3 regions of the Paenibacillus sp. DCT19 genome follow, and region 1 is predicted to be linked to each of the others. Evidence: riboswitches for the same ligand, from Rfam matches in the RefSeq annotation. Region 1 holds a riboswitch; each other region holds the start of a gene.
The links. Region 1 has a riboswitch for cobalamin ahead of DMB88_RS27815 (hypothetical protein). Riboswitches for the same ligand answer to the same signal wherever they lie in the genome.
Positions count from the first base shown of each region.

Region 2: another riboswitch for cobalamin. It lies ahead of DMB88_RS07310 (ABC transporter substrate-binding protein); the one in region 1 lies ahead of DMB88_RS27815 (hypothetical protein).
Region 3: another riboswitch for cobalamin. It lies ahead of nikB (nickel ABC transporter permease); the one in region 1 lies ahead of DMB88_RS27815 (hypothetical protein).

Region 1 covers NZ_CP029639.1:6,143,450-6,147,922, forward strand. The annotation lists gene cobJ (precorrin-3B C(17)-methyltransferase) at 1-1,803, opposite strand, end outside; gene DMB88_RS27815 (hypothetical protein) at 1,902-2,153, opposite strand; cobalamin riboswitch at 2,140-2,330, opposite strand; gene DMB88_RS27820 (uroporphyrinogen-III synthase) at 2,574-3,398, opposite strand; gene DMB88_RS27825 (GerAB/ArcD/ProY family transporter) at 3,531-4,172, opposite strand; gene DMB88_RS27830 (GerAB/ArcD/ProY family transporter) at 4,130-4,473, opposite strand, start outside.
Region 2 covers NZ_CP029639.1:1,657,852-1,662,324, forward strand. The annotation lists partial or broken gene cbiB (adenosylcobinamide-phosphate synthase CbiB) at 30-1,006, shown strand; gene DMB88_RS07305 (histidine phosphatase family protein) at 1,000-1,644, shown strand; cobalamin riboswitch at 1,804-1,954, shown strand; gene DMB88_RS07310 (ABC transporter substrate-binding protein) at 2,228-3,226, shown strand; gene DMB88_RS07315 (FecCD family ABC transporter permease) at 3,223-4,269, shown strand; gene DMB88_RS07320 (ABC transporter ATP-binding protein) at 4,266-4,473, shown strand, end outside.
Region 3 covers NZ_CP029639.1:242,373-246,845, reverse strand. The annotation lists gene DMB88_RS01150 (ABC transporter substrate-binding protein) at 1-133, opposite strand, end outside; gene nikC (nickel transporter permease) at 147-980, opposite strand; gene nikB (nickel ABC transporter permease) at 981-1,919, opposite strand; cobalamin riboswitch at 2,095-2,286, opposite strand; gene DMB88_RS01135 (AraC family transcriptional regulator) at 2,361-3,203, opposite strand; partial or broken gene DMB88_RS01130 (alpha-glucosidase/alpha-galactosidase) at 3,397-4,473, shown strand, end outside.

The DNA.
Region 1 (4,473 bases):
CGCGACAATCCGTTCCACGATGCCACCAATCTCATCCCCCTTAATGCCTTCAGCCACAGGTTGTGCAGGGTGAGCATTACGTCCAAACTTCTTACCGCCAAGGAACAGGTCATACCCGCCTTTGCGATACACAATTCCGATATCTTCAAGCACCGCACCATAACAAGCCATTCCGCAGCCATTGAGGGCAACGCTTGTTTTCTTCGGAGCATTCAACCCGCCAATAACGGCCTGCAAATGATTAGCCATCGGCACAGCATCATCTTTCTCCATATCGCAGAAGTCACAAGCCTTCACTTTAATGACATCCCCGATCGGGACTACGATAAAATTGGCTGCGCGCAGCTCATCTACGAGCTGATCCGGCTCAAAGGTTGGCACACGCAATATAATCTGGTGCTCTGGTGTATACTCCAGCTCCCCATCCTCACTCGCGCACTGTGCGAGCAATGCCATCTGCGCGGCAGTGAACTTCTTATTGCCGACGCCAGGCGATACGCCAACTTCGAACAACGGCGGCTTCTGCCCTGGTGCGGGCGCAGTGCGCACCGCCGTTGCGCCTGCGGCCTGCGGTGCATGGCCAGCCACGCCAGGCGCAGCAGGCGCCGCGTCCAGCCAGCGGCGAGCGGACTCGCCCGCCAGGGCACCGCCTACCGCGAGCCGCGTTAGCGCTTCCGCCGCCAGCTCAGCGGCACCCGCTTGCGGCGAAGCAACCGCTGCGCGCTGCGCGGCTTCTGCCGGCGCTGACGTTGGCCGCTCGCCAGCGAGCACGGCGGTGCCGCCGCCAGCCGGGTGCGATGCCTGCGCAGCAGAGGCTCCTGCACCGGCAGGCGGCTGGCTCTGCGGAGCTGGGCCTGTTCCGGCGCTCACGCCGGGCATGGCTGGCTCCGCCTGGAGCTTCGCGGCTTGCGCTTCGCGAGCCGCGTCCGCGCCCGCTGCCTCACCGGAGGTGGCAGCGCGGGCTTCTCTTGCGCCGAGCGACCATGGCTCGGCTTCGGTGCGAAGTCGCTCATGAGGTCTGAGCGACTGTTCCGTGGTATTCAGCGTATATTTGCGCTGATACCCACGAGGAGTGACCATGAGCCCTTCGTACATCATGGTCGAAGAGTTACCGATGATCACGGTGGTCAGCATCCCGATATCATGGTTAAGCATGTCCTCCAGGGTAGTCATAACAACGTCCTGACGATCCCGATAGGCGCTTTTCACCAATCCAACCGGAGTTTGGGGATCACGGTAACGAAGCAGCATTTCCTGCGTCTCGACAATTTGGCGTGTTCTGCGCCCACTGCGCGGGTTATAGAGTGCAATGACAAAGTCCGCTGACGCCGCTGCTTCGACCCGGCGAATAATCGTTTCCCATGGGGTAAGATGATCACTTAAGCTGATCGTACACGCATCATGCATCACCGGTGCACCAAGCAGAGAAGCACAGGAATTAATAGCCGATACGCCTGGAATCACTTCAACGGCAACACCGCTCTCAGGTTTCCATCCCTGCTCCATCAATACCTCATAGACTAGACCTGCCATACCATATACACCGGCGTCACCACTGGAGATTACCGCAACAATTTTGCCCATTTCGGCCTGCCTAACCGCTTCTTGAGCCCGGCTTACTTCCTCTGTCATCCCCGTCCGCACGATCGCTTGTCCGTTCAACAACGGCCGAATGAGATCGACATACGTGTTGTAGCCGATGATAACCTCGCTCTCCTGAAGCGCCTCCAGTGCACGATTCGTAATATGTTCCATCGCGCCTGGGCCAAATCCGATGACCAGCAACTTACCTTGACCTTGCATCGCTTTTCCTCCTCCATCACCCTAAATAAACCTGCACATTCTACAATTCCGTTTTCAGCGTCTTCTATATAAATAGGCTTAATCAAGCAGCGTTTTGTTCAAAAATGGATAAATGCATTCGACCAACAACGATTCTCATAATAATCTCTCAAAATCAAAAAATCCCATCCTACAATCGGATGGGATACGTATGTACGTACACTCAAGAAAACAACCACAAGACATAATGCGAAGAGCACCGTCCAGTTGTTGAATACGCCAAATAAAAGGCCTATCAGGCGAACCGTCTGTCCGCCTGTTTCCTGATTATTCGTACACCACTCCTTTCCGCGAAGGGTTTGGTGACACATGCAAGGTAGGTCTCCTGGCTCTGGATCATTAGCTTCTTCTTCTGCCTTCCCCGAATGACGAGTGACATCAACCAAAAAAGAGCTTCACCATTACAGTGGCGGGACCGCTCGGGATTTGCACCCGATTCCCTGTTATCTCTTGCCTGACGCAAGAGCACCTTGCTTGTTTTCATATATGAGCATAATGTGAATAATTTGTTTTTATCATAACATCGCTTCGGAAAAAATGTCCATGTTTAAGATATGAATGTACCAGCTACCTTTCTTCTGTTTTATTCGGAGTTATTCAGGGTGTATCCACTTGAAAACAGCAAAAATCCTGACCCAAAAATGGATCAGGATAACATGTACATTTCTTATGCATGGTACGATCTTTATGCCAATAGACCGTTTAGTGCACCTATTTTTATCGAGTGTCGCCTAAGCTTTGTCCACGTTTGCGGCAGCATAATAACGTCCTAGCTCCACAATTAGGGCACCCATCTTCTCTTCTTCGGGCACAACAAGTGCCTCAATGCCTTCTTCCCGCATCGCATTCGCCGTAACTTTACCTACAGAAGCAGGAATGACCCCTTCACGAAAGGCTTTCAGCATCTCTTCCAGCTTTCCTTGGGATGTAGCGTATGCCGTCAAAAAGCGAACCTGGGGTCCACTTGTAAAAGCTACCGCATTAACTTCATGGTTCACAATCTCATTCAATAGCAGTTCTAGTTCATGATCCTCTGGAGGGACATGGCGGTAAGGCAGCACTTGTCGAACCTCTGCACCCTGTTCTTGCAGCCAGTTTACCAGCTTTGGTGCTGTCTCACCATGTAGCTGCAATATAACCTTTTTTCCAGCAAGATCATGTGGCTCCAATTCCCGAATTAATCCATCTGTACTGCCATCATCATCCCGAACTAACGGATTCAGCTTACGTTTGCGAAGTGCATTCACCGTCTTGTATCCACGTGCGGCAATAGAAGATTCCGATAGCGAGTCCAACAATTGTCCCGCAATCTCCATATCCTCCGCCATATCAAATAGCGCATCCAATCCCATACCCGTAGTCAGTACAGCCCAATCCGGTGGATCAGAGATCCAGGATACCAGACCATCGCGAATATTCCGATCATCCAAAAACACCGTTCCCTGTGCAGGTCGCACGAGTGGGACTCCGCCCATTTTCTCTACTAATATAGACATTTCTTTGGATTTGCGTGGTCCTGTAAGTGCTACACGTATGCCTGCCAAATGTTGAGCCATTCCAAGTTCCCCCAGTTCGTTCAGCCGAACGTTCTTCAGTCTGACTACAGTATACAGGGTAGTTCTGTAGAGGGAAACCTCGTTCATGCTATTTGGTGCATACTCAGCTATAACGTTTTTTTATGAATTGGATCAGGAAGGCTGAAGCTCTCCCGCTTGACCATCTGTACCCTCATCACTTTTTTTCTGATCTTTCGAAGTGGATTCTTTTGAATCCGACGTTTGCTTATATCCTCCACTGCTGCCACTCTGCTTAGCCGCGGAATGTTGTCGATCTTGCTTGCGAGGGTGCAGAAACAGAAATATTAGAATCGGCAACAACACCTCAAACAAAATGGCAACCCACGTCCATTCTCTTGTAAATCGAAAGAGTTGGACTGCATTACGGAAAAACCAGAACGCGCACACAAAACCGAGCAAAGCAATCGGCCCAGTCAACACTTTACCGGACACTTTCGGAATCATTCGTTTCATCCCCCAGCAGATAAAATAGAGATCAAACGCAATTTTCGTAATCATGGTTGGTAGCGTTGCTGCGGCTAGTGCTAGATCGAAACGATCAAGGAAATCACTCACTTGCAACTGCCTTGCTAATTCATACGAAGGGTATACCAGCCTTGATGCAATAGGAACCCCGATCGATGTGATCGTTTCAACCAAGATCAGCATCATTAGGAGCGCTGCAATCATCACTCCCCAGAACACCGATTTGAAGCGAAAGTCACTACCTTTCACAACAAACGGCAATGCAACCATCTCTCCAAAAAAGGACATGATATACCAACTTCCCTTGCCAACCCGGCCATATCGATATCAAAATAAGGCATCAGATTATCCAGGTCAATCTGCTGAATAAGCATGAAGGGAACGATGATGGAGTTCACCAGAAATAACGTGATATACAGCTCCGACATTCCGATCAGCGAACCCAGCCCACCCCTCACAATAAATACAACCATGACCATCAGCGACAGGATGATAATGGATATTGGTGTAGTCTCCAGCAAGGTAATACTAACGTAGTCACCTATTAATCGAATATCCCGAGCGAATACAAAAAGGAAAAACACAATAT
Region 2 (4,473 bases), 2.2 Mb from region 1:
AATGGTTTTCTTCGTCATTCTGGATCGGGATGACAGGGGCTTGGATTATCATCGCAGCATACATATTAGATCGTTGTATCGGAGATCCGAGATGGATACCTCATCCAGTCATCGGTATGGGGAAAGCCATTTCTGCACTGGAGCGAACCATACGATCTCGTGTGACTTCCAATCAAGGGCTCAAAAAAGCGGGAATCTGGTTTCCGATCCTGATTGCAGGGGTTCTTTTGCCGTGACTTGGGGACTGATCTATCTCCTTGCACTTATTCATCCAGTGGTTGCGGTGATCGCTGAGGTCATATTGATTGCGACAACGATTGCTTCCAAAGGATTAAAGGACGCAGGGATGGACGTATATCGTCATCTCATTCAGGGAGATTTTCCCGCTGCGAGGCGTGCTCTTGGTATGATTGTAGGACGTGATACAGCGCATCTAGATGAACCTGAGATCGTAAGGGGAACGGTGGAGACGGTAGCTGAGAATATTGTGGATGCAATCGTATCTCCTTTGTTCTACGCCCTTATTGGCGGCGCGCCGCTTGCAATGGCATATCGAGCCGTCAATACACTGGATTCCATGGTCGGTTACAAAAACGATAAATATCTACATCTCGGCTGGGCATCCGCCCGTTTGGATGATTGGGCTAACTGGATTCCAGCTCGAATCACGGCTCTATTATTGATTAGCGGAGCATGGATCATGAAGCTAGATGCAAGAAGAGCAGCACAGATGGTATCCCGAGATGCCAGATTGCATCCGAGCCCGAATAGCGGCTTTCCCGAGTCTGCCGTTGCAGGTGCGCTGGGGATCAGACTGGGTGGGCATAACGTGTATCATGGTGTCTCGTCTTTTCGTGCATATATGGGAGAACCGACTCGCTCAATGGGAGCAGAGGATATCGTGCGAACGACCCGTCTCATGTTCTGGTCGGCAGGTTCCTTTGTAGTACTATGTGTACTCATTACACTTGTCGTCTGGTTGGCTGGAGGTACACTATTATGGTGATTACGAATCTAGAAAATGCCCCACTTTCGCGTGATCTTATTTTTATCCGTCATGGTACAACGTTGTGGAATCAGGAAAAAAGATATCTTGGGCATACGGATATCGGTCTCCTGCCTGAAGCGAAGCAAGAGCTTGCTCCGCTCAGTGAGCAGCTTCAGAGCCTTTGTTGGAGCAAGCTCTACTCCAGTGACTTACTGCGCTGTCAGCAGACCCTCACAAGCGTCACTCCCTTGCAGCGAGAACAAGTACATTTGGATGCGCGACTCAGAGAGATTGATTTTGGGGAGTGGGAAGGGAAGACGTATGATCAGCTCCAACATATTCAACAATATCGAGACTGGATTGATGATCCACAGAACGTGACACCACCTAAAGGGGAGTCATGGCAGGCGTTTACAGCAAGAATTGATTCTTTTCTGGATACTTGCTTGTTGCACGATGTCTTGTCTGAACCAGTAACGGTTGATGTACCTCAGGTTGGTATCGTTACACATGGCGGTGTGATCCGATATGTGATATCTCGCCTAATCCCTGATCTGACCTTCTGGGATACGCAGGTTATTCCAGGGCAAGCCATAAAGGTCAGACTGGATTACGGGCCAAGCGGTTGGGTAGGAAGCCGGGTGGCTTTTCCTTGAATCAGCTTGTAAGGTTGTACAATTTAACCTATAATCACAACAGACGTGTGACCATGCGTAGGAGGCTGTTGGGTCTAATCAAGGATTAGGCGTTCAGCCATACGTATGCGGCTAAGATGCTCACATGAATGGTTATATCATAAGCGACCAAGGGTTTCGTTTGTAATGAGTTGTCATGGTTATGTGTGTTTAGGCCATGTGCGCAAACGGATGAAATAGGGAAGCTGGTGTAAATCCGGCACGGTCCCGCCACTGTGAATCAGGAATAATCCTGTAAGTCAGGTTACCTGCCCTGGACGTATAGACCGGTGTTCCTTCGAGGAAAGGACAGCGTTTCGGGCAGTGTTCTGTTATGAACAGCGCAGGTGATTCATCATGCGTAGAGCACGCCATATGCGAGACGTTATCCCTGATCCTGCTGTAAGGATTGGGGATTTTTATTGTTCCTATTGGGTTCTTCACTCTCCGATAATGTGTAAATGTTGAAGTTCAACCTTACACAGGAACACCAAGACATGGGCAGTTAGAGTTTGAGCACGACACAGGATCAATAGAACAGATAGAGAAGGGGAGAATGAACACAATGAATATTAAGAACTGGAAAAGCGTAGCGTCCCTGCTTAGTGCAGCGGCACTAGCACTGGCTTTGGCTGGATGTGGCAATGCAACAACGAATGAGGGGTCAGGAGCATCACAGCAACCTGCACAGGAGCAGAGTCAAGAACAGACAACAACGGATCTCAAGACACAATATCCACTTACCGTTACAGATGCAACGGGTGAAACGTTCACGTTTGAAAAGGCACCAGCCAAAATTGTATCTGTATCTCCAGCGGAGACAGAGTCGTTGTTCGCTCTTGGATTGGACGAGCAAATTGTAGGTGTATCTGATTTTGATGATTACCCTGAAGCAGCTACAACGAAGCCCAAAATGGGCGGTGTATCTAAACCGAATGAAGAGTCCATCATTGCAGCGGATGCAGACATCGTATTCACAGGTATTTCCATGAATGAAGAAGCGGTGAAGAAATTCCGTGACCTGGGGATTGTTATTTTCAAGACTGATCCAAAATCAGTAGATGATGTGGCGAAAAACATTGAAACATTTGGTCAAATTACGGATACACAGGAAAAGGCCCAAGAGATCATCGCGAAGATGAAGCAAGATGTAACAGATGTTACTGAAGCGGTGAAGGCAGTTAAACCGGAAGAGAAGAAGAACGTATATGTTGAATTTTCCCCAGGCTGGACGGTGGGTAAAGGTGAGTTCATGGATGAGCTGATCACACTTGCTGGAGGAAACAACGTTGCTTCTGATTTGCAAGGCTGGAACGAAATTAATGAAGAAAATATCATTGCTGCGAACCCGGATGTAATTCTGTATGCCAATGATGTCATTGATGAGAATTCCAAAACACTGGATCAAATTATCAAAGCTCGTAGCGGCTGGGATCAGATTACTGCGGTAAAAGACGATGCGGTTATCGGTCTAGATGCCAACCTACTTAGCCGTCCAGGACCACGGGTAACCGAAGGTCTGAAAGCCGTAGCTAAAGCGATCTACCCTGATCTGTTCCAATGAGTAAAAAGCTAGCGGTGTACGGGACGGCTGGGATAGGACTGCTTGTGTTGACGGTGCTGATCTGCACGGGCATTGGTTCAGTATCCTTGCCTGTCCGTGACATTGCAGGTATTCTGCTGCATCACATTCCGTGGATTGGGGATTGGATTACTCCCGATTGGAGCACAGCAGCAGAACAGATTATATGGAAGGTGCGATTCCCGCGGGTACTGCTTGCCGTGCTCGTGGGCGCCTCTCTAGCAATAGCGGGTGCTGGCTTCCAAGGGGTGCTTCGTAACCCTCTTGCAGATCCGTTTACGTTAGGCGTATCATCTGGTGCATCGGTGGGTGCAGCATTTCTGATTTTCTTCGGATTACAATATGCATTAATCGGAATCTGGACCTTGCCTTTGGTTGCGTTCCTAACCGGCGTGTTGACGCTATGGTTCGTGCTGGCACTGGCTCGTGAGGGTCGAAAAATACCAACACATAGCCTGATTCTGGCGGGCGTGGTCATGCAAAGTTTCCTAGGGGCAGTTGTCTCCTTCCTATCGACCATGTCGAAACAGACGATTAATGAAATTATATACTGGACGATGGGAAGTCTGGCACTGCGTGGGTGGTCGTATACGGCCATCCTTTTCCCATATTTTCTGCTTGGTCTGATCTTCCTCTGGAGTCGTGCACGTTCGTTGAATGTGCTTGCTCTGGGAGAGCGGCAAGCGGCTCACATTGGAGTTCAGGTGGATAGATTGAAGCTATCGGTGTTAGCGGTGGGCACGTTGCTCACAGCAGGAGCCGTATCGGTGTCAGGTGTCATCGGTTTTGTAGGCCTTGTCATTCCACATATTCTTAGGCTGATCGTAGGGCCGGACTATCGTCTGCTGGTACCATTATCCGCAATTGGCGGAGCCATCTTCATGGTGTGGGCAGATACGATCGCTCGTACAGTATTGGCACCGACTGAAATTCCACTTGGCGTTGTCACCGCATTTGTGGGTGCACCGTTCTTCGCCTACCTTTTGCACAGAAACAAGAAGCTTCGTAAAGGGATGATGCCATGAGTAAAGACACGAACTATACGGTGCATGCCAATCGGAATGAACCTATCCATACGGGTGAACGGGCAGATCCGAGTTTCGATACTCAGCGTGGTATAAGGAAACCTTTGATTGAAGTCGATGGAGTAGGTAAACGGTATGGTCAGCATCAGGCGTTAAATGGTGTGAGTTGGCAGATCGCAGAAGGCGATTGGTGGGGTGTTGTAG
Region 3 (4,473 bases), 770 kb from region 1:
CAGATTGCGCTGATTGTCCGGACTTGTCCGTTCCGTCGGTTGTTTGGGATGCACTTCCACATGCTGCAAGCACAAATAACATCACAATCGATAACGCCATAAGCATAAATGACTTCCTGCGAATAAAGTTCATTTTCGTTCCCCCGTTATTTGATTTCTTTCTTAGGATCAAGCACATCTCGAAGGCTATCTCCCAATAAATTAAAGATCATAACCGTGCCAAATATCGCTAGTCCCGGATAAACTAACAACCATGGTGCAGTCTGTAGATACCTTCTGCCTTCATTCAGCATGGCTCCCCATTCCGGTTCAGGTGGCTGTGCACCAAGTCCGAGGAAGGATAGACCCGAGATCGATAACATCATGCCGCCCACATCCATCATCGCCATGACGATCAGCGGTGAGATCATGTTGGGTAGAATTGTTCTGATGATGATCTGACTCCACCGTGCACCGCCGAAGGCGGCGGCGGCTACATACTCTTTTTGCTGTAATGAAATGACGAGACCTCTGGCAAGACGTGCATACTTCGCCCACCACACCACAGACAGAGCTACCACCGTGTTGAATAATCCTGGCCCTAACATGCCGACTACAGCAATAGCGAAGATTAACCCTGGAAAAGCCATGAGCGTATCTGTTAAACGCATTAATACGGTATCTGTCACACCCCGAGCGAATCCCGATATAATACCAATCGTTACACCCAGTGCAAAGACAATACCCGTCATCATAAAGGTGAGAAGTAACGATGTGCGCGCCCCATACAGAAGACGTGACAGAATACAACGCCCAAGCTGGTCTGTACCCAAGGGATACTCCGCGCTAGGTGGTTGAAGCACATGGGCAAAGTTGGTTGTCAGTGGATCATGGGGTGCCAGGATCGGTGCGATTATCGCTAGAATTACCCAGCATCCGGTTAAGGCTAGGATCAATGTAAACCAACGATTTTGTTTGAATACCTGCATCATTTCACTCATCTACACATCCACTTCCAGTCGAATCCGAGGATCCCGCAGATGCGTCCATAGATCAACAAGCAGATTGAGCGTGACATATATTGTCGCCATCCACATGACGTAACCCTGAATCAACGGGTAATCCCGTGTGAAAATGGCATCCACCGCCATCTGACCTACACCTGGCCACACAAACAGACTCTCTACAATCGCTGCACCGCCTAATAATGTCCCGGTAGACATCCCCATCAAGGTAACAATCGGCAGGAGTGCGTTTGGCAAAATATGATGCATAATGACCTGTCTCTCCTTCACACCTCTGGATCTCGCTCCGCTCACATAGTCCTGAGACATTTCATCCAGCATAACTGCTCGAATCTGCCTGCTATACTGTGCAATCAGCGGAACCGCCAGCGTACAGGTAGGCAGGATCAGGCTGTTCCATCCCGTACTCCCCATCACTGGCAGCAGCTTCAGTTGAACGCCAAATATGAGCATGAGTAACATTCCCAGCCAGAAGCTTGGCATCGACAACCCAGCAAAAGAGAATAAACGAATCGCATAATCCAGCCATTTATTCCGATAGATTGCCGAGAGAATTCCCAGTGGAAATGAGATCACGATGACGATAAGCATAGCGCTACCTGTTAGCCGTAGTGTTGCTGGTAGACGAGACAACAAGATGTCCACTACAGGGCGATCATACTTATAGGAAGTACCGAAGTCGCCTTGGAGCACATGACCCAGCCACGTACCATAACGCATCCAAAAGGGCTGGTCGAGCCCAAGCTGGCTGCGCACCTGTCTGACCAACTCGTCGGTTGGCGTGACCCCTGTGGACATCAGCATCAGCCTTGCTGGGTCTCCTGGAGACAAGTAGGTTAACAGGAAAGTCAGAAAGGTAATGCCGAACAATACGGCTACCAATTGAACTAATCTTTTAATGATGTATCTGCTCACGCGTTCAGACGTCCTCTCCCCCAAGCTCCATCGCTCTGCAATGGAATGGTACAATCTATCTCCCGCTACCAAAAAAACGCCCTTCTCCGTGTTACCGGTTAAGGACGCCTTAAATAGACAGATTTTCAGAAAAAATCATGCTTCTCTAAACACCTTCCTATCTCCCGTAGGTTACTAACGTGTCGTTAAATTAGGCAGGTCTCCTGGCTCCAGAATCATCGTCAGACAGCACCTTCCCGGCTTACACCAGTGGCAATACGCTGTATGACTCCTCTGTTACAGTGGCGGGACCGCGCCGGTATTACACCGGACTTCCCTATTAAGCTTTTATCCGAATCGATAAAGCACCTAATTCCACATATTCAATTGGTTTCTGTACAAGTATAGCTGGCAGACTGATAATGTTCAAAACTTTTATTACATGAAATTAAAATAATCCATCTATATGGTTGGATTAGGCTGTAATCTAGATGCTTTGGGAGATACTCCTGTTACCCGTTTGAACATCTTAGAAAATAACAGCGGATCGGTATATCCCACTGAATGGGCTACCTCACTAATAGATAATACAGGATTTTGCAGTAGCTCAGCCGCGCGGTTGATCCGATATTCAAGGAAGAAAGCCTGAAGTGACTTGCCATACCGCTCCTTGAAAAGCCCGGAGAGATAAGTACGATCCAGCCCAACAGATTGCGCGATATCTAGGATCGAGGTTTTCTGACTGTACCGGTTCTCCATATATTGTAGAGCCTGACGAATATATTCTTCCTTGGTGGACACAGGACGATCCGTCTTTTCTTCCGTCTTGGGAGAAGAAGCAATCAGCTCCGCAATTAACCGATATAACAGGCTTTGGCTAAATATATCGCCGCCATGCCGTGACGAGGCCTGAACTATGTCAGTATACAACTGATCAAACCATATGGGGTCTTGAGCTTCAAACACAGGGTGTTCCGGACTTAGATAGGCTCGCTGCATAAATGTTTTGGCATGCACACCTCTGAATCCAAACCAAGAATACGTCCACGGATCACTTGCATCTGCCTCATAGTGGATAATCGTATCCGGGACAATGACAAATCCCTGTCCTGGCGAGAGATGGTATTCCCGGTTCTCCATCTGCACCATGCCTCGCCCTTCATGAATGTAATGAATAATGTAGGAGTCGCGGACACCTGGACCCCAATAATGAGATGGCTCACAGTCCTCCCATCCGAAAAATAGCAGCACCAGCTCCATCTGTGTCCAGTCTAAAGAAACCACATTCATTTCAATTCGACTCATCTCACGCACTTCCTTCCCTCAATACGCATCAATGATTGTTGTTAATATTATAACAGGTAAATGGGTCATATTATCTATGTAAGCGACACCAAAAATGGGATTATGCCATATTTAAGATAGGTTGCACCATAGTTATCCGCCTCCAATGAGCCTATAGTGAAGGTACAACAAATTCAGGGAGGCTGAACTTTAGATGAGCAAAATTACATTCCTCGGTGCGGGAAGCACCGTCTTTGTCAAAAATGTACTAGGTGACGTTATGATGACCGAAGCACTACAAGATTTTGAGCTGGCTTTGTATGATATTGATGCCGAGCGCCTGAGCGATTCGGAGCGTTTGTTAACCAGCATGGCACGTTCTCTGGGAAGTCGCTGTAGCGTGAAAGTATATACGGATCGCAAAGAAGCTCTTCGCGGAGCGAAATATGTCATTAATGCAATTCAAGTGGGCGGATATGATCCATGTACCATTACCGATTTTGAAATTCCGAAGAAATATGGGCTGCGCCAGACAATTGCTGACACGCTTGGCATTGGGGGATTTTCCGTAACCTGCGTACCATTCCAGTAATGCTCGATTTTGCACGGGATATGCAGGAAGTGTGCCCAGATGCTTGGTTCTTGAACTACACGAATCCGATGGCCGTGCTCACCAATGTCATGAACGTGCATGGCGGCATCAAAACGGTAGGACTGTGTCATAGTGTGCAGGTATGTGTGCCTCATCTGTTTGATGCGCTTGGGATTGATCAGACTGGTGTGGTTGCTAAGATTGCGGGTATAAACCATATGGCATGGTTGCTTGAGGTAACACGTGATGGACAGGATCTCTATCCAGAGATCAAACGTCTGGCGAAGGAAAAACAGAAGGAACAGCATGATGACATGGTTCGTTTTGAGCTGATGCAACGTTTTGGCTACTATGTAACGGAATCCTCCGAGCATAACGCTGAGTACCACCCTTACTTTATCAAACGTAACTATCCTGAACTGATTGAACGGTTCAACATTCCACTGGATGAATATCCACGTCGCTGCGTGAATCAGATTGAAGGCTGGAAGGAAATGCGCGAGAAGCTGTTTGCCAGTGAAAACATCGAGCACACCCGTAGCCGGGAGTACGCTTCGCATATTATGGAGGCTATGGAGACGAACCGTCCGTACAAAATCGGCGGTAATGTCATGAATAACGGGCTGATCACGAACCTGCCTCGTGAAGCATGTGTAGAGGTGCCTTGTCTCGTCGACGGATCTGGCATCAGCCCAACGT